3 regions of the Mesobacillus sp. QJM3NY_10 genome follow, and region 1 is predicted to be linked to each of the others. Evidence: riboswitches for the same ligand, from Rfam matches in the RefSeq annotation. Region 1 holds a riboswitch; each other region holds the start of a gene.
The links. A riboswitch is a leader RNA that binds a small molecule or an ion and turns the genes downstream of it on or off. The one in region 1 is predicted to bind thiamine pyrophosphate.
Positions count from the first base shown of each region.

Region 2: it holds a riboswitch for thiamine pyrophosphate, as region 1 does, so the genes downstream of both, AC0VX7_RS14350 (YkoF family thiamine/hydroxymethylpyrimidine-binding protein) here and thiT (energy-coupled thiamine transporter ThiT) in region 1, are expected to answer to the same signal.
Region 3: it holds a riboswitch for thiamine pyrophosphate, as region 1 does, so the genes downstream of both, thiC (phosphomethylpyrimidine synthase ThiC) here and thiT (energy-coupled thiamine transporter ThiT) in region 1, are expected to answer to the same signal.

Region 1 covers NZ_CM149675.1:1,212,095-1,218,771, forward strand. Annotated here, with positions in the region: gene AC0VX7_RS06105 (ATP-binding protein) at 1-793, shown strand, start outside; gene AC0VX7_RS06110 (GNAT family N-acetyltransferase) at 808-1,368, opposite strand; gene AC0VX7_RS06115 (dicarboxylate/amino acid:cation symporter) at 1,685-2,959, shown strand; gene AC0VX7_RS06120 (histidine kinase N-terminal domain-containing protein) at 3,037-4,167, opposite strand; TPP riboswitch at 4,426-4,532, shown strand; gene thiT (energy-coupled thiamine transporter ThiT) at 4,642-5,238, shown strand; gene AC0VX7_RS06130 (FeoA family protein) at 5,524-5,748, shown strand; gene feoB (ferrous iron transport protein B) at 5,748-6,677, shown strand, end outside.
Region 2 covers NZ_CM149675.1:2,851,454-2,858,130, forward strand. Annotated here, with positions in the region: gene AC0VX7_RS14325 (hypothetical protein) at 1-225, opposite strand, end outside; gene AC0VX7_RS14330 (hypothetical protein) at 409-564, shown strand; gene AC0VX7_RS14335 (hypothetical protein) at 635-877, opposite strand; gene AC0VX7_RS14340 (hypothetical protein) at 1,138-1,326, opposite strand; gene AC0VX7_RS14345 (hypothetical protein) at 1,570-1,818, shown strand; TPP riboswitch at 1,896-1,994, shown strand; gene AC0VX7_RS14350 (YkoF family thiamine/hydroxymethylpyrimidine-binding protein) at 2,100-2,702, shown strand; gene AC0VX7_RS14355 (ECF transporter S component) at 2,702-3,298, shown strand; gene AC0VX7_RS14360 (ABC transporter ATP-binding protein) at 3,282-4,958, shown strand; gene AC0VX7_RS14365 (energy-coupling factor transporter transmembrane component T family protein) at 4,945-5,724, shown strand; gene AC0VX7_RS14370 (c-type cytochrome) at 5,770-6,677, opposite strand, start outside.
Region 3 covers NZ_CM149675.1:2,135,500-2,142,176, reverse strand. Annotated here, with positions in the region: gene AC0VX7_RS10765 (thiazole synthase) at 1-301, opposite strand, end outside; gene thiS (sulfur carrier protein ThiS) at 303-506, opposite strand; gene thiO (glycine oxidase ThiO) at 503-1,642, opposite strand; gene AC0VX7_RS10750 (thiamine phosphate synthase) at 1,646-2,251, opposite strand; gene thiC (phosphomethylpyrimidine synthase ThiC) at 2,345-4,132, opposite strand; TPP riboswitch at 4,258-4,372, opposite strand; gene AC0VX7_RS10740 (hypothetical protein) at 4,481-4,996, opposite strand; gene AC0VX7_RS10735 (hypothetical protein) at 5,127-5,450, shown strand; gene AC0VX7_RS10730 (DUF421 domain-containing protein) at 5,902-6,594, opposite strand.

The DNA of each region.
Region 1 (6,677 bases):
TATTAAGCGAAAAGACGGAGTGTATATCTGGGTGAGTTCACAAATCTCAGTGGTACGGCATCCGGAAACAGATGAACCATTTGAACTTTTTTCAGTTACAAGTGATATTTCCGCAAAAATCAAAGCAGAGCATTTTATTCTTGAGTATGAGAAGTTGAATGTTGTTGGCCAGCTTGCTGCAGGTATTGCGCACGAGATCAAAAACCCTTTGACAAGCCTGAAAGGGTTTATCCAGCTTATGAAGGCCGGAGAAGAATTGAATCACAACTATTTAGCGATCATGGAAGAGGAAATAAAGCGGATGGAGGCAGTATCAAAAGAACTGATGCTTATGGCAAAGCCGCATAAGTCCGACTTTAAGTCATTTGATATGAATGATTTGGTTGACCATGCAATTACTCTGCTGATGGCTGAGGCAGCAAAGAAGTGCGTGGAAATAACAAAAGAATCCACATTGGGAGACGGAATGTTTCTTTGCGATGGGAATAAGATCAAACAGGTATTGATCAATATGCTGATGAATGCGATTGATGCGATGGAATTGCCAGGTGAAATAACGGTTTCGATCTCTAAATCAGACGACGAGCTGATTATTGCAATTGCTGACACTGGTACAGGAATTCCTCCTGAGGATTTGGACAAGATTGGCAAGCCGTTTTTTACGACAAAGGCGAATGGGAATGGCCTGGGTTTGATGATTTGCTATAAAATCATTGAGGAACATGATGGCAAAATTAAAGTGGAATCAAGTTCAGAGGGAACGACATTCACCATCAAGCTGCCAATCCATTGATTAGCGCCTGGTGACTAAGGAACAAGCGTATGTCTTCTTTGCCATTCTCTTGAAAGAAGCCCATATACAATCAAATCATGGAAGTTTCCATTTAGAAATTCCCCATCACGGAGGATGCCCTCCTTGTAAAATCCAAGCTTCTTGGGAATAGCCTTGCTTTTATCGTTGTCCTTGCCGCATCGGATTTCAATGCGGTTAAGTCCTAACTCAAAAAAAGCATGGTTTATTACTGCTTTCACCGTTCTGATTATAATGCCCCTCCCTTGCAGTTTTTCCGACAGGTAGTAGCCGATGCTTGCCTGCGAGTTGTTCCAGTCAATAGCATGGAGGCTGATGCTGCCTGCAAGGACTCCCCTGTATCGGATCCCAAAATGACTGCTGCTTCCTTCCTGGAAATTTTTCTGCCACATTTGAATGACCGAGTAAAATTGTCCCGGAGATTGAATACCATCAATCCAGGGCAGCCATTCCCGCAAATAGCGGCGATTGGAATCCACAAGCCAGAACAACTCCCCAGCTTCATGCGGCTCAAAAATTCGAAGTTCAAGTTCAGAATCAACTTTTAAAGTTAACATAGATACCTCCTTAAACTTTATTCTGATGGTAGAGTTGACCAATTAGCTATCTGTGGTTTTATTCGTCCAAAAGAGGGAATAAAGCTTTACATTGTTTTTTTATATAGGCTCTTTTCTCAAACTTTGTTGCTATTGACTACAAAATAGGATTGAATGACCCATTTTCCTTCGCAAAGTTGACTCTTATCATGAGAAAAGAGCTTGCACACTTAATACCGACGTACAAAATAGCTTTTTATCACGTTAAAATCGGCTTTAGGATTTTAACAACAATCTTTACGAATACAATCTTTATACTTTTTTTGGGAGGAAGACTATGAAATTAACGACTAAGATCTTGATTGGCCTTGGACTTGGCGCTATGACCGGGCTGATCCTCAACATTTTTTCACCCGAATTGTTCACTGTTTTAGATAAATTCTTATTTACGCCTCTAGGTAAGATATTCATCAATTTAATCAGTATGCTCGTCGTACCAATTGTCCTGTTTTCGATTATTCTAGGAACTGCAGGATTAGGCGACCCTAAGAAACTCGGCAGGATTGGTTTTAAGACGGTAAGCTTCTTTTTAACGACAACAGCTATAGCTATTTCAATTGGTCTTGCGCTGGCCTATTTAATCAAGCCTGGCTTGATGGGCCAGTTTGATACGAGTGGAGCAGAATTCAAAGCTGAAGAAGCTCCGCCAGTAAGCGAAACCTTTTTAAATCTTATTCCGGCGAACCCGTTTGAAGCACTGACAACTGGCAATATGCTGCAAATTATCGTGTTTGCGCTATTCATTGGTATTGCTTTAACAGCACTTGGTAACAAAACAAGAGGAATTTTGAATCTGATTGAACAAGGAAATGAGATCATGATGTATCTGGTAGGCCTTGTCATGAAGTTTGCTCCGTACGGAACTTTTGGTTTAATCGCAACGGCGATCGGAAGCCAGGGAATCGACGCCATCAAGGCGATGGGAATATACATGATTGTCGTTGTTCTGGCTCTAGTTGTCCATGCGTTCATTACTTATGGGTCAGGGGTATATTTCCTTGGAAAGAAAAACCCATTCTGGTTCTTTAAGCAATTCTCCCCGGCGATGGGGGTAGCCTTCAGTACATCGAGCAGTAATGCTACACTTCCGGTATCAATGGAAACAGCACAGAAGAACCTTCGTGTCCCTGAATCTGTCAGTAGCTTTGTTCAGCCTCTTGGAGCAACGATCAATATGGACGGAACGGCAATTATGCAGGGGGTGGCTACTGTCTTCATTGCACAGGTGTACGGTGTCGATCTCACAATGGTCGAGCTTCTTACGGTTGTCCTGACTGCGGTGCTTGCGAGTATTGGAACTGCAGGTGTTCCAGGCGTTGGTTTGATCATGCTGGCGATGGTACTCCAATCTGTAGGTCTGCCTGTTGAAGGGATTGGAATGATACTGGGCATCGACCGTTTGCTGGATATGGCTCGTACCGCTGTCAATATTACTGGCGATGCAGCTTGCGCGGTCATTGTCTCTGAATCTGAGAAAAAGCATGCATTACGACCGGAGAAAAGCAAAGTGAAAAATGTGGCGGACAACCGCTCACTTGAATACTCTGAATAAAGGAGAAGAGACCCTGCCATTTACGGCGGGGTCTCTTTGTGATCAACAGGGTCTGCTAAAGCCAAGTTTTAATATTGCTAGTTTTCTACTCTTGTCAAAGGCAGCAGCATGATGAAGGACGTCTTGTCCGGTTCCGATGAACAGGCGAGAATTCCTTTATGCTTTTCGATGATTTCCCGGCAGACGAACAAACCGAGTCCGGTTCCAAGTGTTTTGGTTGTGACGAATGGTTCGAAAATGGTTTTTAGTAACTGGTCTGGAATGATTGGCCCATTATTTGAAATCTCAATTTTGATATGGGTATCATTCACGAAAAATCCTTTTATTTCAATCTGTGGATCGTCACGGTACTGGCTCAATACATCAATGGCATTAAAGATGATATTGATGAGGACCTGCCTGATTTCATCAGCATAGCCGTACAATTCCATATCGTCTGCCACTTCCTTGATAATCCGGACCTTTGTGTCAAGGATGCTGGGATATAGGAAATTCAATACTTCCTCAATCATTCTATTCAATGAGAAAAGGGTCTTCTCTTTACCAATCAGCTCTTTTTTTGATAAAAGTAGGAATTGCGAAATCCGGAAATTCAATTGCTCCAGCTCGCTGGAGATGATATCGAGATACTTCATATCTTCATGTTCGGATTTTAATAGCTGAATGAAGCCCTGGATGGAAGTTAACGGGTTGCGGAATTCATGGATGAAGCTTGATGTCATTTGGCCAAGCAATGTCAGTCTGTCCTTATGTGTTGAATCGATGAACTGATTCTTCTCTTCGATGACCTTGTTTTTCTGTTCATTGTAATAGGATACAGCGTAATACAAGAAGGTATCAAAACAATAATTGATCCGATTGATCGCCTCCTGCATTTCCTCCCATTCCATATTCATTTTGTGAAGGTGCTTGTATAGAACTGATCGTCCCGAGTTGACATTATAGACAAAATCTCCAATGTTAATGTCAGCGCGAACTCGTTCTTCTCCTACCATAAAAGCAAGCTTTTGGATGTGTTCTTCCAATTCTTCACTTGTCTTGGAAAATACCGAAAGAATGATTACATACATTCTCTCAGCGTTCTTACTGATTTTCTCTTTATATGGATCATCTTCTGAAACGATTATATTATCCGTCCAGTCGGCAATGAGTTTTTCCTTTTCACTAGTCAGGAAGCTAAGCAATCGGTTATCCGTAATTGGCAGCATTTCATTAAGTCCCCCAGTTTTTCATATCGGTATTAAAGATTCGAGAAAAATCATGAAATCCCTTTGTCGAATATTGAGAACATCCGCTGAATTGCGTCGAATAGCTAAAATCGTGACAAAAGACCGATTTTTTTAGCAACAATGAGAGAGTTTTGTCTATTGAGTCATCGACATTTATTGGATCGACCAGAGATTACAGAAAGGTTATACTTGTTATTGAATAGTAGACGTAGTATATTCATAGTGTAGAAATTAAATAATAACCACAAGGGGAGCTGCGTAAAGCAGCTGAGAGTGAGCGGCCGAGTTCTTACCCTTTGAACCTGTTAGTTAATGCTAGCGAAGGAATGTGGATGCGATAGGAAAGCAATCTTGGGAATCCTATATCGATCCCCACGATTGCTTTTTTTGTTTCTGAAGCAGAAAAGGCGTGTCAGAAACGGACCTCATTCTAAAAAGAAGGAGGAACAAAAGATGAAACAAAAACAGACTCTCTTTTTAGTGGAAATTGCCGTATTTTCCGCACTGGCTTATTTGCTTGATTTATTTTCAGGATTTTTATTTTCAAGAATCTGGCCCCAGGGCGGTTCAGTATCGATCGCGATGGTACCTGTATTCCTGATGGCATTTCGTTGGGGAGTAAAGGGCGGAATCCTTACGGGCTTCCTGTTTGGGCTACTGCAGGCCATACTCGGAATGTCGCAAATCTACCATCCGATACAAGGAATTCTTGATTATCTTGTTGCGTTTGCTTTGGTGGGAACGGCCGGATTATTTGCAGCTCAGGTAAAAGAAAGCATGCAGAAAGGCAACAGGATAAAATGGATTGCCTTTGTCATTGCCGGAACTTTTATCGGCAGTGCCCTGCGATTCATTACCCATTTTATTTCAGGCTGGGTATTCTTCGGAAGCTATGCGCCTCCAGGTCAGCCTGTTGCCTTATATTCTTTTCTATATAATGGCACCTACATGCTCCCAAGCATGATTTTAAGTGCGATAATCGTCATTCTTGTCATCAGCTACGCACCGTCAAGAATGGTCCAATCCACACAAGTTAGCAATAAAATATGATGTGAAGGAGAGCTGAAACAGCTCTCCTATTTTTATATTCTTTTAATACCCTAATGGGTATATAATATGGATGAAGTGATTACTGGTGAAAATATTGTCAATTATATGGAGTTTGCATAAAATCCACGTGTGCAGCTGAGGTATAGTGACATAAGTCACAGTGGAAGTCGAGCTAAACTGGTTAAATAAAGATAATCATTCTCATTTAGAAAAAACAGGTGTAAAAAGTGAAGATCAACATAAATCCTCTTAAAAACTAACAAAAATTTGAAAAAGGTGATGGCTATGCTGGGAAAATTAAAGACTGGTGAAAAAGGCCGGATCATGAATATTTCTAGTGCAGATAAATTTGTCAGAAGAAGATTGCTTGATTTGGGAATAGCGGAAGGCTCTGAAGTGTGCGTAAAATGTATCCTGCCTTTTGGAGGCCCTGTCATGGTTGAATCATGCGGGCAATGCATCGGCATCCGCCGCAAAGAAGCACTTAGGATTGAAGTGGAGCGGGTATGATGAATATTGCGCTCATAGGCAACCCCAACACTGGAAAAACTTCATTGTTTAATAACTTAACAGGTTCCTATGAATATGTAGGCAACTGGAGCGGTGTAACGGTCGAAAAGAAAGTAGGCCTTTTTAAAAATGGAAAGGATCAGCTTATTGACCTTCCCGGAGTTTATACTCTCAATCCCCTTTCTAAAGATGAGGGTGTCGTTACAAATTTCTTCCTGAATGAACCATTTGAAAAGCTTCTGAATATCCTGGATGCTTCTCAGTTAAGGCGCAATCTTCACCTTACATTGCAGCTATTGGAATACGGTGCACCGGTCATAATTGGCTTAAACATGCTGGATGTGGCGAAAAACAGGGGGGTACAAATTGATATTGCCAAACTGTCTGAATCACTGGGAGTTAATGTAGCCCCTGTTGTTGCCAGGACAGGCAAGGGGTGTAACGAGCTTGCAGAGCTGGTGACTGCTGGAGCTGTCGGAACAGGGAGGAACAATCTCGTTTATTATGGAAAAGCGATTGAAGCTGGAATCCTGGAGCTTGAGAACAAGCTGACTGGGAAGATACAGCACCCCGTTCGCTGGCTTGCTCTTCAACTGTTTGAAGGCAACCTTTATGTAAAAAATTATTTGGCAACAATTTTGCCGATTGATGAAATTGAAAAATTAATCAACTCAGTTACTGTTGACCAACAACAAAATGCAGACAGCAAACAAGCGCTTGACCAGGTAATCCACCGGAAGCGAAGTGAAGCGATAGATAAAATAGTATCTGCTGCTACCACAAAACAGGATAATAAAAAGGTTCCTCTGACTGAGAAGGTTGACATGGTCGTAACGAATAAATTTCTCGGAATCCCGATTTTTCTAGTCCTTATGTATATCATGTTCATGCTTACCTTTGACTGGCTTGGCTTCCCGCTGTCAGACGCA
Region 2 (6,677 bases), 1.6 Mb from region 1:
GTCTGCCAGTACAGCAACCCTCCCGCGAATTCCCAGGTTTTCATAAGCATATTCAATACTATCGGCCATTGTGTCGGAAATGGCTGCAGCAGTACTAATGATGTCATTCCAATTTTCATCAAAAACATAAGCATGCCACGGAGATTGTTTTGAGGCAATTAGAAACTCAATTTTAAGAAATTGCTGGTCATTATCAAAATGATAAACAGATTTGAGTGCATCCATAGTTTCCCTCCATTAGTAAAGTAGGAATAGTTTCCCACAGCAAGCAAAAGTTAATGAATTTGTTTTGCATGATTTAAATTCGTTAGTAAATACTTACAACGACATGACCCTAAGCATGAATTTTGTTGATAAGGGAAAAAGGTAATAAACAAATATTAACCAGGTGTAAGGAGGATGAAAAAAATGGAGAAAAAGCAAAATAATCATAAAAATCCAAATGAGGAAAATGAACAGCAGCACAGCATGGTGTGCAATGATCAATTATTTTTTCAGGAATTAAGGATAGCAGCTGAAGAGGCAGAACGTGACCACGCAGATACAAATCAAAGCAAGGCATAATAAAAGAGAAAGGCAATTTTGCCTTTCTCCCCATTACTTCTTTAACTATTGATATCCACATATTCTTTAATTAACTGATGAAACGGTCTCTTTCGGCCGCCTCTTCCTCGCGCTCTGCTTCTCGTTCTTCATACCAAAATTTAATATGGGTAAGGATGGAGAAAACAAGGAAAAAGTTCATTGACCAGACACTCACAAACGGGGCCATTCCTCCAAACTCAATCGTCTCATACTGTTTAAAAACCATCACAATATATGACTCAATGAACACAAGGACAAAGCCGGCTACACCTGCAATTGCCATACGCATCATATCAATAACCACCTTATCGTATTATCAGATTATTTAAATAATACGACTAATTATTGATTACCGCAACTATTTTGTCACTAATTTGCCACATTTTCAAATTGACAATTTGGCATAGTACTTTTTATCTATTGCTCTTTTGGTAAACTTTGTTGAGTTCTCAACTAATTATTACAATTCTTGTTCAGAAGTCTCCTGGGAAAAGCTTTATAATGTTGGACTTGGTATATGTTCAAAAAGAAACAATTTGTGCCAAAAAAGCTTTATCTGTTCAACTTCTTTTGCTTTTGCATGATCTCATATGATTTTTCAATAATATCTGTTAATACATCGCCTTTGTATACTCTGCCGACTTTCGTATTTTCCTGATAGTATTCTAAAATTTCATCAAGCTTGTCAGATGTATCCTTGGAGACTCTAACGTTCAATTGAATTCTCTGGGTTTCATTCATGGATTCGACTTCCTTCCAAATACTTCCACTTCTATATAAAAACAAAAATCTATCATATTGCTAGCAGTTTGATATTATGTAGATATATGTCGCTAACTCTGCTGCAACGTTCTCTATCTTAACATATTCCGTCATCTTGCAACACTATGTTGGATTGAGATTCGTTTCTCCCCCAGTCTTAAAGGGTAATTAATATCTGAGTCGTACCCTCTAAAAGTTTATTGAAATAAATGGAGATTTTATATGAAGCTTATAAAATGGTCTTACACAAAGAGATATAATATAAAAGCGCAATTTGACGTTTTTCCCAATTCGATCGCCATATTCCGGCAAATCAAAGATTACTACTTCGTATATACTGTGAATTGGTCCTTTGGTGACCCTGTTGTCTCGAAAACCGCGTTAGAGGAAATGGAGTGGCTGTTGAATAAGGAGCTCGGCACCCTGGAAAGCTACTGCGAGAGAAAATTTTTCCGGAGTGATATCGAATGATTCATTTTTTTAAATTAGGGCATTTACAATTCCGACTATTTACATTAAGATGATTTTGGAAACAACAACTGCATAGTTTTTTGCACTAGGGGAGCTTTAGGCTGAGAAGAACTTTGTTCTGACCCTTATTACCCGATCTGGATAATACCAGCGTGGGGAAGTGCAGGTGAAGCTCTTCGTTATATCACTTTTTTATTCTAACGATAGAATTCAACTGCATCCACCCCGCTGGATGCAGTTTTTTTGTTTTCCAACCAATGAACAAAAGGAGATGTAACGTAATGAAAGAAATTCACTGTGGTACTAGCGAGATTACAGGTGCGAGGTTTTCCATTTACCCAATGTCAGACAAGTTCGTGGATATTATCCTCTCTGCACTGAAGGAAGTTGATACAACAAAGGTTTGGATGAAGACGGATGATGTCAGCACTTGTGTGCGAGGTCGTTCTGAACATGTTTTTGACGTGATTAAAGCAATCTTCTTAAATGCATCAAAGGGTGGAGACCACGTGGTCCTTAATGCTACGTTCTCAAATGGATGTCCTGGTGATAGTTCCGGTGATGCTTACATGGCGGAAGATTCAATTTTATTGAATGATGAGCTTTCACAAAAAATCAACCAGGAGGTCGCAACCCAGTTCGCTCTCTATCCGTTAGGCTTTCCAGGATATATGGATGTAATTATGAACCAAATAAAGACGGTAGAACAGGATGGTGTCTTTAGCGGAGGAGTTCATTATGCCTCAAGATTAGACGGCGAGACCAATAAGGTTTTTGCCGCATTGGAAGGTGCGTTTGAAGGTGCCCGGAACAGTGATTCTTCACACATTGTCATGACGGTGACCATGTCAGCCAATAGCCCTTCTCGCAAGGAGGATCAATAATGCTCGCAAACTGGAAACTTCGTGAGGTTGTTGTCCTATCTGTCCTGGCAGTCGTTTTTGGGGTCATCTACCTCCTATTCTTACAAATCGGCAATGTGCTTGTTGGTATGTTCGGCCTTATTGGCTATGATTTGATATTCGGCATCTGGTTCATCGTTTCCATCATAGCTGCATACATCATCAGGAAGCCTGGAGCAGCGGTGTTATCAGAAACGATTGCGGCGACAATCGAGGTCATGCTTGGCAATGCTGTGGGGCCACGCCTAATCCTTGCTGGCATTATTCAGGGACTAGGTGCAGAAGCTGCTTTTGCGGCAACCAAATGGAAGAACTATTCAACTTGGGTGCTGGTAGCCGCAGGAATGGGTTCTTCAATTACCAGTTTCATATGGGGTTACTTTTTAGGAGGATTCGCTGCACTCTCACCTGGTTATGTAACTGCAATGTTTTTCGTCAGGCTTGCAAGCGGAGCAATCTTAGCCGGCCTACTAGGTAAATACATAAGTGACAGCCTCGCTAAAACTGGAGCGTTGAATAGCTTCCCGCTTGGAAAGGAAGCCAGAAAGGCAAAGCAGAACGATGATATCTCAGCCTAGCCATCCATTTTTTGAAGTGTCAATCTTAACTTTCAGGTTTGATCCTGACCAGGATCCTGTCTTAAAAAACATCACTTTTAAAATAAATGAAAATGAGAATCTCCTTGTTCTGGGACCAAGTGGTTCAGGTAAAAGCACACTTGCATACTGTCTGAATAATCTTTATCCATCTTCTGTTGATGGAATCATGAAAGGCTATATTAATTATAGAGGGCGCGCTTTATCCTCCTTTGAGCCAGGAGAAGTAAACCGAAAAATCGGATTGGTCATGCAGGATCCAGATTCGCAATTTTGTATGCTGACTGCCGAGGAAGAAGTGGCTTTCGTATTAGAAAATATTCAGTTTCCCAGATTAAGAATGGGTGAAAGAATAGATTATGTCCTTGATTTAGTAGACATGCTGCCCTTCAAACACAGGCTGATCCACACTCTCTCTGGAGGGCAAAAGCAAAAGCTGGCGATTGCCTGTGCACTTGCAATGGAACCTGAATTATTGATCCTTGATGAACCCACCGCTAATCTAGACCCCGCTTCCGGGTTTGAATTAGTCCAGACTTTAAAAAGATTAAAGCATACCCATTCCTTCAGCATTCTCATTATCGAGCATAATCTAGATAATTGGCTCGATATCGTGGATCGGTGCATCATTTTGAATTCTGAGGGTGAATTGTTTTTTAATGGTCCGCCAAACGTTTGCTTTGCAGAATTTGCCAAAGAACTCGCAAGTGAAGGCATATGGCTCCCCTGCACAATTGACGCAGGATTAAAACTGCGGGACGCCGGTTTGTTAAAGAACTCTTCCCTGCCAATGACAATCAATGAAATTATTGAAAATAGTAAAGATATAGGGCGTACAATTGAATTTTTATCAACTAACGTCCGCAAGCAAATGGTGAACCCCTCTCCTTCCATTTTCGAAGTGGAGGATGTCAGCTATTCGAGAGACAATCAGTTGATAATCCAGGATATTTCTTTATCACTTAATGCTGGGGAATTCATTGCAATAGCTGGGGCAAACGGATCCGGGAAGACAACTTTCTCCAAATGTTTGTCCGGTTTGATCCCATCACGAGGCGAAATAAAATTGTATGGCCACTCTTTAGAAGATTGGCATGAGGAACAAAAGTGGAAAACGCTCGGTTATGTATTCCAGAATCCTGAGCACCAATTTATTACTGATTCTGTTATCGAAGAAATAAATTACAGCCTTCAAGCGAAAGAGAAAAGGACGCAAGTATATAAGAGTAAAGAAATTTTAAAAACCCTTCGTATGGCTGACCAGGTTTACAGTCATCCCTTCTCATTGAGCCAGGGCCAAAAAAGAAGACTGAGTGTGGCAGTCATGCTGGTCAATGGCCAGGAGGTGCTGATTATGGATGAACCAACCTTTGGCCAGGATGCGATCACTTCAAAGGAAATCATCGACTTTGCTGTAAAGTCTGTACCCGAGACAGGGAGCATCATCATGATTACCCATGATATGGATATAATTGATCGTTATGCAGATAAAGTTTTGGTACTCGAAAAAGGAAAAATGATATTTTACGAGTCTCCAGGCAAACTTTGGAATCAACCTGAAATTTTGGCTAGAGCTAATCTAAGACTACCTTTCCTCAGGGAATTAGAAATGCATGTGGAGGGAAGATATGCTGTTAAATGAGATGAATCCGAGCATTAAAGCCCTGGGCATTCTTGTCAGCATCTTGCTGCTCTCGATATTTTTCGATCCGGTCACACCTTTGCTAAGTTTCGTTTTGACCATAGCGATTACATTTATTTTGGGGAAAATTAGTTTTAGGAAGTGGATTCTGTTATTTTCTCCTTTTCTCTTCATGGCGATTGTCTATGTCTGGTCATCACTTTTGTTTCCGAGAGTAGATCCGGGAGACAGCATCATCTGGGAATGGTGGTTCATCACCATCACTGCAGAAGGATTCCAAAGAAGTATATCGCTTGGATTAAGAGTGCTGAGTTTCGCTTCCCTTTCGCTTTTATTTGCCCTTACGACAAATCCGATTAACTTTTTGCTTAGCTTGATGCAGCAATGCAGGCTATCTCCGAAGATTGCTTATTCCATCATGGCGGGATATCAATTTCTTCCTTTGATAAAAGATGAATTTGAGATAATCAGGAGTGCCCATCGAATCAGAGGTGGAGGAAGAACAGAAACTTTCTTGGATAAAATTAAGCAAATAAAGAAGTATGGCATTCCTTTACTCGCGAGCGGAATCAGAAAAGCAGAAAGAACAGCTATTGCGATGGAGTCAAAAGGTTTCACAGGAGATAGAAACCGAGAATTTTATAAGGAAATCGCCGTTTCTAAAAGGGATTGGCTGCTGTTATGTTTACTGATCTGCATAGTTCTTGTAAGTGCTTTCACCTCACACAAGCTTGGTTACCTGACATTGTATAAAGGCGAACTATAATAAAACCCAGCACCTTCAAATGCAGGTGCTGGGTTTCTGCTAGACTTAATTTTTTACCGAGAGAATTGCTTCCCAATCGATTGTACCGTTTTTGACTTGTTCACGTTTTTCCTTATCCATGATGTCTGCCGGTCTCCCGCCTTTCGGCCAGTCTCCCTCATGTCCTTCGAATTCTGGTCTGTCATGTGAAAGGATAAATGCAGCCAAGTCGATTGCTTGCTGGTCAGATAAAGTTCCACCTTGCCCTTTTGGCATGTTCTTCTGCACGTATCCCGCCATCTTTGTCATTCTCGACATACCTGCACCGTCGTTGAAAGAGTTTTCTCCCCAAACAGCAGGTCCTGTGTTTGTTCCAGTACCAGATCCATCAGCAGCATGGCAGCTTGCACATGATTGTGCGTAAAGCTTTTCTCCGTCCTCAATGCTAGGAACAGGGTATTGCTTAGGCTCTTTAGGTGCTCTCCAAGGAAGGTCCGACCCAGCCGGTACACCCTCTGACATGTATTGCAAATAAGCAATCATCGCGCGCATTTCTTTACTGTCAGTCGGGAGCATTTTTCCATTCATGCTTCGGATCATACATCCATTGATGCGATCTTCCAGAGTGTAAACCTCTCCTTCGCGCGGCCTGTATTCCGGATAGACAGCAGAAAGTCCGACCATCGGCGCTTCTTCTTTCACTGTACCTCCATTTGCGTGGCAGCTTGCACATGAGAGATTATTGCCGACGTACTCATCGGCTACTGTATTTGTTTCCATGACTAGTTCATGACCATATTTTATACTTTCCCCAAGAGGACCATCAGGCACATCCTCCATGCTTGGCGGGTTGAACTCAATTTCTTTGCTGGCACTCTCAGTTTGCGGCTGAGGCGCAGTTGCTGTTTCAACTGGCCCCAGATCCTGGCTTATTTTCCAGCCGACGAATAATGAACCAACGATTAAAAATCCGA
Region 3 (6,677 bases), 920 kb from region 1:
CAATGACCTCTACTTTAATCATGTCGCAAAGTCCGGAGGCTTTGGCGAGCCTGGCAATTCTCACCGCTTCCTCTGCTGTCTTGGCTCCGGCCGTATTGGGCAGAAGCTTATATTTATCGAGCTCCAGCTTTTCCAAAAAATTTGGCTGGTTCGCTTCAAAGATGTTCATCCTGCGGACAGCAAAGGTAAGCACTTCTGACCCTGACGCTACAACTGCTTCTTTCTGAACATCAAAGCTAGGATATTTCCCTGTTCCCAGCAACAAGCGCGATTTAAATTGATATGATCCAATTTTCAACATTTCATCCGCCTCCTACAAAATGGACGATTTCGATTCTGTCTCCCTCTGTCAGCATGGTTTCAGCATGCAGGGCTTTATCGATAATCTGCTGGTTTTGCTCAATAATGACGACCTTCTCCTCCAAATTAAAATGCTGAAGCAAGAGGGAAAGCCTATTAACTGAGTCTGGAACCTCCATGGCATTTCCGTTAACCACTACCTTCATAAAAGCACCTCTTTTTCAGTCTCAACTATGGTTTTGAGTCGAGTTAATTTAAATGGATTATGCTGATCTGCTTTGCCTTCAATTAAATCTGCCATAAGTTCCCCTGTGACCGGTGCAAGGAGGATTCCGTTACGGAAATGGCCTGTGGCAATAAATAATCCTTTATAAGCGGGATGTTCCCCTAAATATGGCAGTCCATCTGCCGATTGTGGACGTATTCCGGCCCATGCTCGATCCCATTCTGCCTTCCCAATCTCAGGAACGAGGTTTTGGGCTTTTTTCATAAGCAAGGATAAACCTTCCATGGTCACTCTCTCATCGAATGAGTTTGCCTTTACGGTAGCGCCGACAAGCAATCTTCCTGAAGCCTTCGGAACAATATAACAACCAGGGGAGAAAACCGTCCCCATAATAAGCGGCTTTTCAGGTATTACCGTGAAGCACTCCCCTTTTACTGGAATGATTGGAAGTGAAAGGCCCGCCTTTTCAAGGACCGACCTGCTCCAGACACCGGAAGCGACAATAACGGTATCTGCATGGAATCCTCCCGTGGAGGTTTTAACTCCCTGAACCCTTCCCTCTTTTAAAATAAAATCTACTACATTGCTAAACTCATAAAATGCAGCGCCAAGAATCATGGAAGCTTTTGCAAAGGCAAGGGACAATTCATATGCCTCAACCTGTCCGTCATTCGGTAAATACATAGCTCCTCGCAATAGGGTTGACAAGCCTGGCTCTCGTTTGGACAGTTTTTCCATTGAAAGCCATTCAGCCTGCTCCCCCATTTTCACCTGGCTTTCTGCCAATCTTCTTAATTCCAGCTCCTGCTCGATAGTGACGGCCACTTTATACGTGCCTTTATTTTGGTAGCCTATATGCATTTGGGATAATTCTTCAAGTTCAGGAATCAGGCTTTGATACATAGCCCGGCTTTTGCATGCCAGCCGGAAAAGCGGTCCATCTTCTGTAAGCTCCGTTTGGGTTCCTAACATACCTGCCGCTGCCCCTGACGCCTTACCTGCAATCTTTCCCTTTTCCAAAACAGCTACTTTGTATCCTCTTTTGGCCAGTTGAAAAGCTATGGAGCTCCCGATGATGCCCCCTCCGACAATTAAGGAGTCAAAATGCTTTCTCATTCCCTATGCCTCCTGATTCAGTTTCTTTGAAAATGTTTTTGCTGCCTCGCGTGGATCCTTTGCATGTAAAATCCCCGATATCACAGCAATGCCATCTGCTCCTGCATTTAGCACCTGATGGACATTATCTGGTTTGATTCCGCCAATTGCATAAACCGGAATGCCCACTTTCTTTTTTACAGCCTCGAGGGCTTCTATTCCCCTCGGTTGGATTCCCAACTTGGATTGCGATTCAAATACGTGCCCAAACAAAAGATAACCTGCCCCCTGCATCACTGCAGCAATAGCTTCTTCAGAAGAATGGATAGAGCAGCCGATCGTTAAGTCTGGAAAATGCTTTTTGACAACATGGACAGGAAGACTGTGGAAAGCAAGCTGCACACCTGTTTTACATGCCCATGCCACATCCAACCGATCATTGATGACAATTTTATGAAGGGGGATTCCCACATGAATCAGCAGTTCGACACCTTCATAAATCTCCCTTGATGTCCGATGTTTTTCCCTTATGTGGAACTTGTCAGCAAAGGGTTCCACTTCCCCGGCTATCTCAGCAAAAGCCTTAAGAGAAAGCCTTCCATCTGAAATAACATGCAGTTGTTTCCTCATTCAGGCTTTCTCCTTTTAAAAATATGTCAGAACCACCTTCTGGATTGAAAGTGGCTTTCTTTTCCACTTCTAAATTAGCTCAAGGTTTTCCATTTACTGATAAATGCTTCCTCCCGCTTTTTTAAATTCCTCTGCTTTCTCAACAAGCCCTTTCTCGATTGCTTCAGCCGTGTCCAGCTTATTCTCTTTTGCATAATTCCGGATATCCTGGGAAATTCTCATGCTGCAAAATTTGGGACCGCACATGGAACAGAAGTGAGCAGTTTTAGCACCTTCAGCCGGCAATGTTTCATCGTGGTATTCTATAGCGCGTTCAGGATCCAGAGATAGATTGAATTGATCTCTCCAACGGAATTCAAAACGGGCTTTTGACAGGGCGTTATCTCTTTTTTGTGCTCCTGGATGGCCTTTTGCCAGGTCAGCGGCATGCGCTGCGATTTTATAAGTGATCACACCCTCGCGCACATCATCTTTATTAGGCAAACCTAAATGTTCTTTAGGCGTCACGTAGCAGAGCATGGCCGTGCCATACCAGCCAATCATCGCCGCACCAATTGCAGAGGTGATGTGGTCATACCCTGGGGCAATATCTGTCGTAAGTGGCCCAAGGGTATAAAAAGGCGCCTCCTGGCAAATTTCCAGTTGCTTATCCATGTTCTCCTTGATTAAATGCATCGGAACATGTCCAGGTCCCTCAACCATTACCTGAACATCGTGCTCCCACGCAACCTTCGTCAATTCCCCTAGTGTTTCGAGTTCTGCAAATTGGGCTTCATCATTGGCATCGGCAATTGATCCAGGACGCAAGCCATCCCCCAAAGAAAAGGCCACATCATAGGTTTTCATGATTTCGCAGATTTCTTCAAAGTGCGTATATAAAAAGTTTTCTTTATGATGATGCAAGCACCATTGAGCCATGATCGAGCCGCCACGCGATACGATTCCGGTCAATCGCTTTGCTGTCAGCGGAACGTATCTCAACAAAACTCCTGCATGGATGGTAAAATAGTCAACGCCCTGTTCCGCCTGTTCGATCAAGGTGTCTCTGTATACTTCCCACGTAAGATCTTCGGCAATGCCGTTCACCTTTTCAAGCGCCTGATAGATCGGAACGGTGCCGACCGGAACAGCAGAGTTTCTGATAATCCATTCACGAGTTGTATGAATGTTTTTTCCGGTAGACAAATCCATGATTGTATCTGCACCCCAGCGAGTTGCCCAGGTCATTTTTTCCACTTCTTCTTCGATAGAGGAGGTAACGGCCGAGTTCCCAATGTTCGCATTGATTTTCACATGAAAATTCCTGCCGATAATCATCGGTTCCGTCTCAGGATGATTGATATTGGCAGGAATGATCGCCCTGCCTCTAGCTACTTCAGAACGTACAAATTCAGGATCCATGTTTTCCCGGATGGCGATGAACTCCATCTCAGGTGTAATGATTCCCTTTTTGGCATAGTGAAGCTGAGTAACATTCTTTCCGCTTTTTGCTCTAAATGTCTTGCGGGATAGTCCCGGAAAAACTTTGTGATTAGCACGAGGGTCATGTTCATCATGGTAGCCGTTATCCTCAGGCTTTATTTCTCGCCCGTCATACTCTTCAACATCTCCACGTTCCTGAATCCACCGGCTTCTCAGTGCAGGAAGACCTTTTCTTAGATCTGCAATGTACGTAGGATCCGTATAAGGGCCGCTCGTATCATACACGCGAACCGGCTCATTAATTTCCTCTCCAAAACTTCCGCTGGTTGGGCTTAATTCGATTTCACGCATCGGTACTCTAATATCGTGCTGAGACCCCTCCACATAGACCTTTTTGCTCCCAGAAAAGCTTGACATAATTGCAATGCTGTCCTGGTTTAATGAGTTTGCTGTCGTCATTGATCATCTCTCCCTTTTTAAAATGTTGGGACGAGATCTGGTCACAAAGAAGTTCTCTAGTATGTAAAAAAGCCGGTCCACATAAATATGGACCGGCTTAACCGCGAATGTTTTTTGCACAAAAATCTTGTACAATCTAACTTCCCCACGCTGGTATGATCCAGATCAGGTCCAAAGAGTCAAGAAACTTTAGCGCGTTCCTTTCTCAGCCCAAGCCATTGGGCACCCCTAGTTACTGCTATTCAGTTCACTTATTAGTATACAGAATTCAGAAAAAAAGGAAAGGATTTAGGTTAAATTTGTTAAGATGGTTTCCCGAGATAGATGATTTAGTACTTATTCAATCTTTCAATCAATTGAATTAGCTATTTCAACAAAAACCTCAGGCGTCACATGATTGGATACTCTTTTATCGATGCTAAAAATGTATTGCCAGCCGTCTTGTTCAAGGACAAACAGATTGAAACCCCCAACATTTGCAAACATTGCATTGTTACCGTTCTTTAGTTTAAAGGTGTTTTCACCTTTCATTGGAATCCTGTAGTTAATAGGGCGAACATCAATTTTATAGTGACTTTCAGGCGAATTTTCATTTAAAAATTGGAGTTCTAAAGTGTCATTCACATCCCCTTCTAAGTCATTGAACCTTCCAAAATGATGTGTAAATTCTATAGGTGGAACTCTCAAAGGTAACTTTAAATCCTGATTGAAATGATGTTCAAATTGTTGCACGGCCTCTTCAACCGTTTTATAGCCTATTTCTATGTAGATTTTTTCAAATGGGCTTGGCCTGGCACTCACTGTATCGCTATGCACACCAATTATAATAATGAAAAACAGGAAACTTGCTAACCTGTGGTACATAAACATCACCCTATGTTATGTTTTGGTTAATTTCCCCCGACTCAATAGCATCTATCCTCGTAAAGGATCATTCCAGTCAAAATTACTAATTTATGGTAAAATAAATAAATTCATTATATGGAGGACATTTATGTATACATATGGAACTTTCGTTACCGATGGAGCATTTACACTTATGCGGCCAATATTCTTCACCCTGCTGAGTCTATCAATCTTGCTATTTATAATGATCCTTTCACCCAAGTTGCGCGAAAAGTTGCTGAAGGGTTTCAACGTTGTAAGTCTATCCTTCATTTTGGGGGTTATCACTGTCCAAGTCACCTATTATGATGCAATTATCGTCGATGAAATTGGACTAGGAGGAGACCCAACGACTTTCTTTCTCGCTTTGGCCATTTTAGGTTTGAGTGTGCTGAATCCGATGTTATTTTTCTGGCTGAATTCAAAAAGCTGAAACCAATATCATTCATTAGTTCAGCTTTTTTTGTGCTTTAACCGTTAATTATTCGTAATTTAACGGTTGGTACCAATATTTCTACGGTTGGCCCATAAAATTATACGGTTAGAGCAAATAATTTAACGGTTGCAGAGAATTTTTTAACGGTTAGGCCCACTTAATCCCCTTTGGTTCTCTTTTAATCCCCGTTGACCTAATTTTAATCCCGGTTGAACCCTTTTTATTCCCGGTTGCTCCAATTTTAATTCCGGTTGAACACTTTTTATTTCCGGTTGCCCCAATTATATTCCCGGTTGAACTCTTTTTATTCCCGGTTGCCCCAATTATATTCCTGGTTGAACACTTTTTATTCCCAGAAGGCCAATTCGAGTCAAAAATCTCAAGGAGTTCGAATTTAAACTACCCTACTCAAAAAAGCTGACTCAGCAAGTGCCTAACTCAGCTCATTTTAGTTCGCCTTCTTCTCATATTCCAGCACAAAAAGCGGTTCATTCTCCATCCACTCCGCAAATATCACGTCTTCAAAATGGTGGATTTTTTGCTTCTCTAATTCATTTTTCAGCCACTGCTCATCGAACCCGGCTTCTTTTAAGTTTTCGCGAACCACTTCCCCATCAAGGATCATGTTGATCGGCAAGCTTGGGTCGGCAGCTTTGATTTTCATATCGCTATTTTTAGGCGTGTCATAATCCGCTTTGGGCAGGACACTGACCATTCCATTCGTTTCGATGATCGCGTATTCTACTTCGCGAAGTGAAAAGTAGCCTTGCTGCCTAACAAGACTTTGAAGCTGATTGATATCCAGCTTTGCTTTTTTCAAGGCCTCGAATTTAATCTTACCTTTGCGGACCACTATGTTCGGCTCCCCCTCAAGCAGCTTTCGAGAACCGAGGAACTTTTGCGTAACCGTCTCTGTAACATAAACAAGCACACCCCACAAGGTAACGGCAAAGGCGATTTCACCTATCTTTACTTCATGGTCATATATTGCGTTCCCTACCAGCTCACCAAGGATGATCGCCGAAATAAAATCAAACGGCGTAATTTGAGAGAACTGCGTCTTCCCTTGCAATTTTGTCATGATAAAAAGAAATACAAATCCACTCGCCAATTCTACTGCAATTGATAAATAATGATTCAACACTCCCACTCCTTCCTTAACCATTATGGGAAGATTTACAGAAGTTGAATCGTTTTTCTTCAAAAAACCTCCATAAAACGACA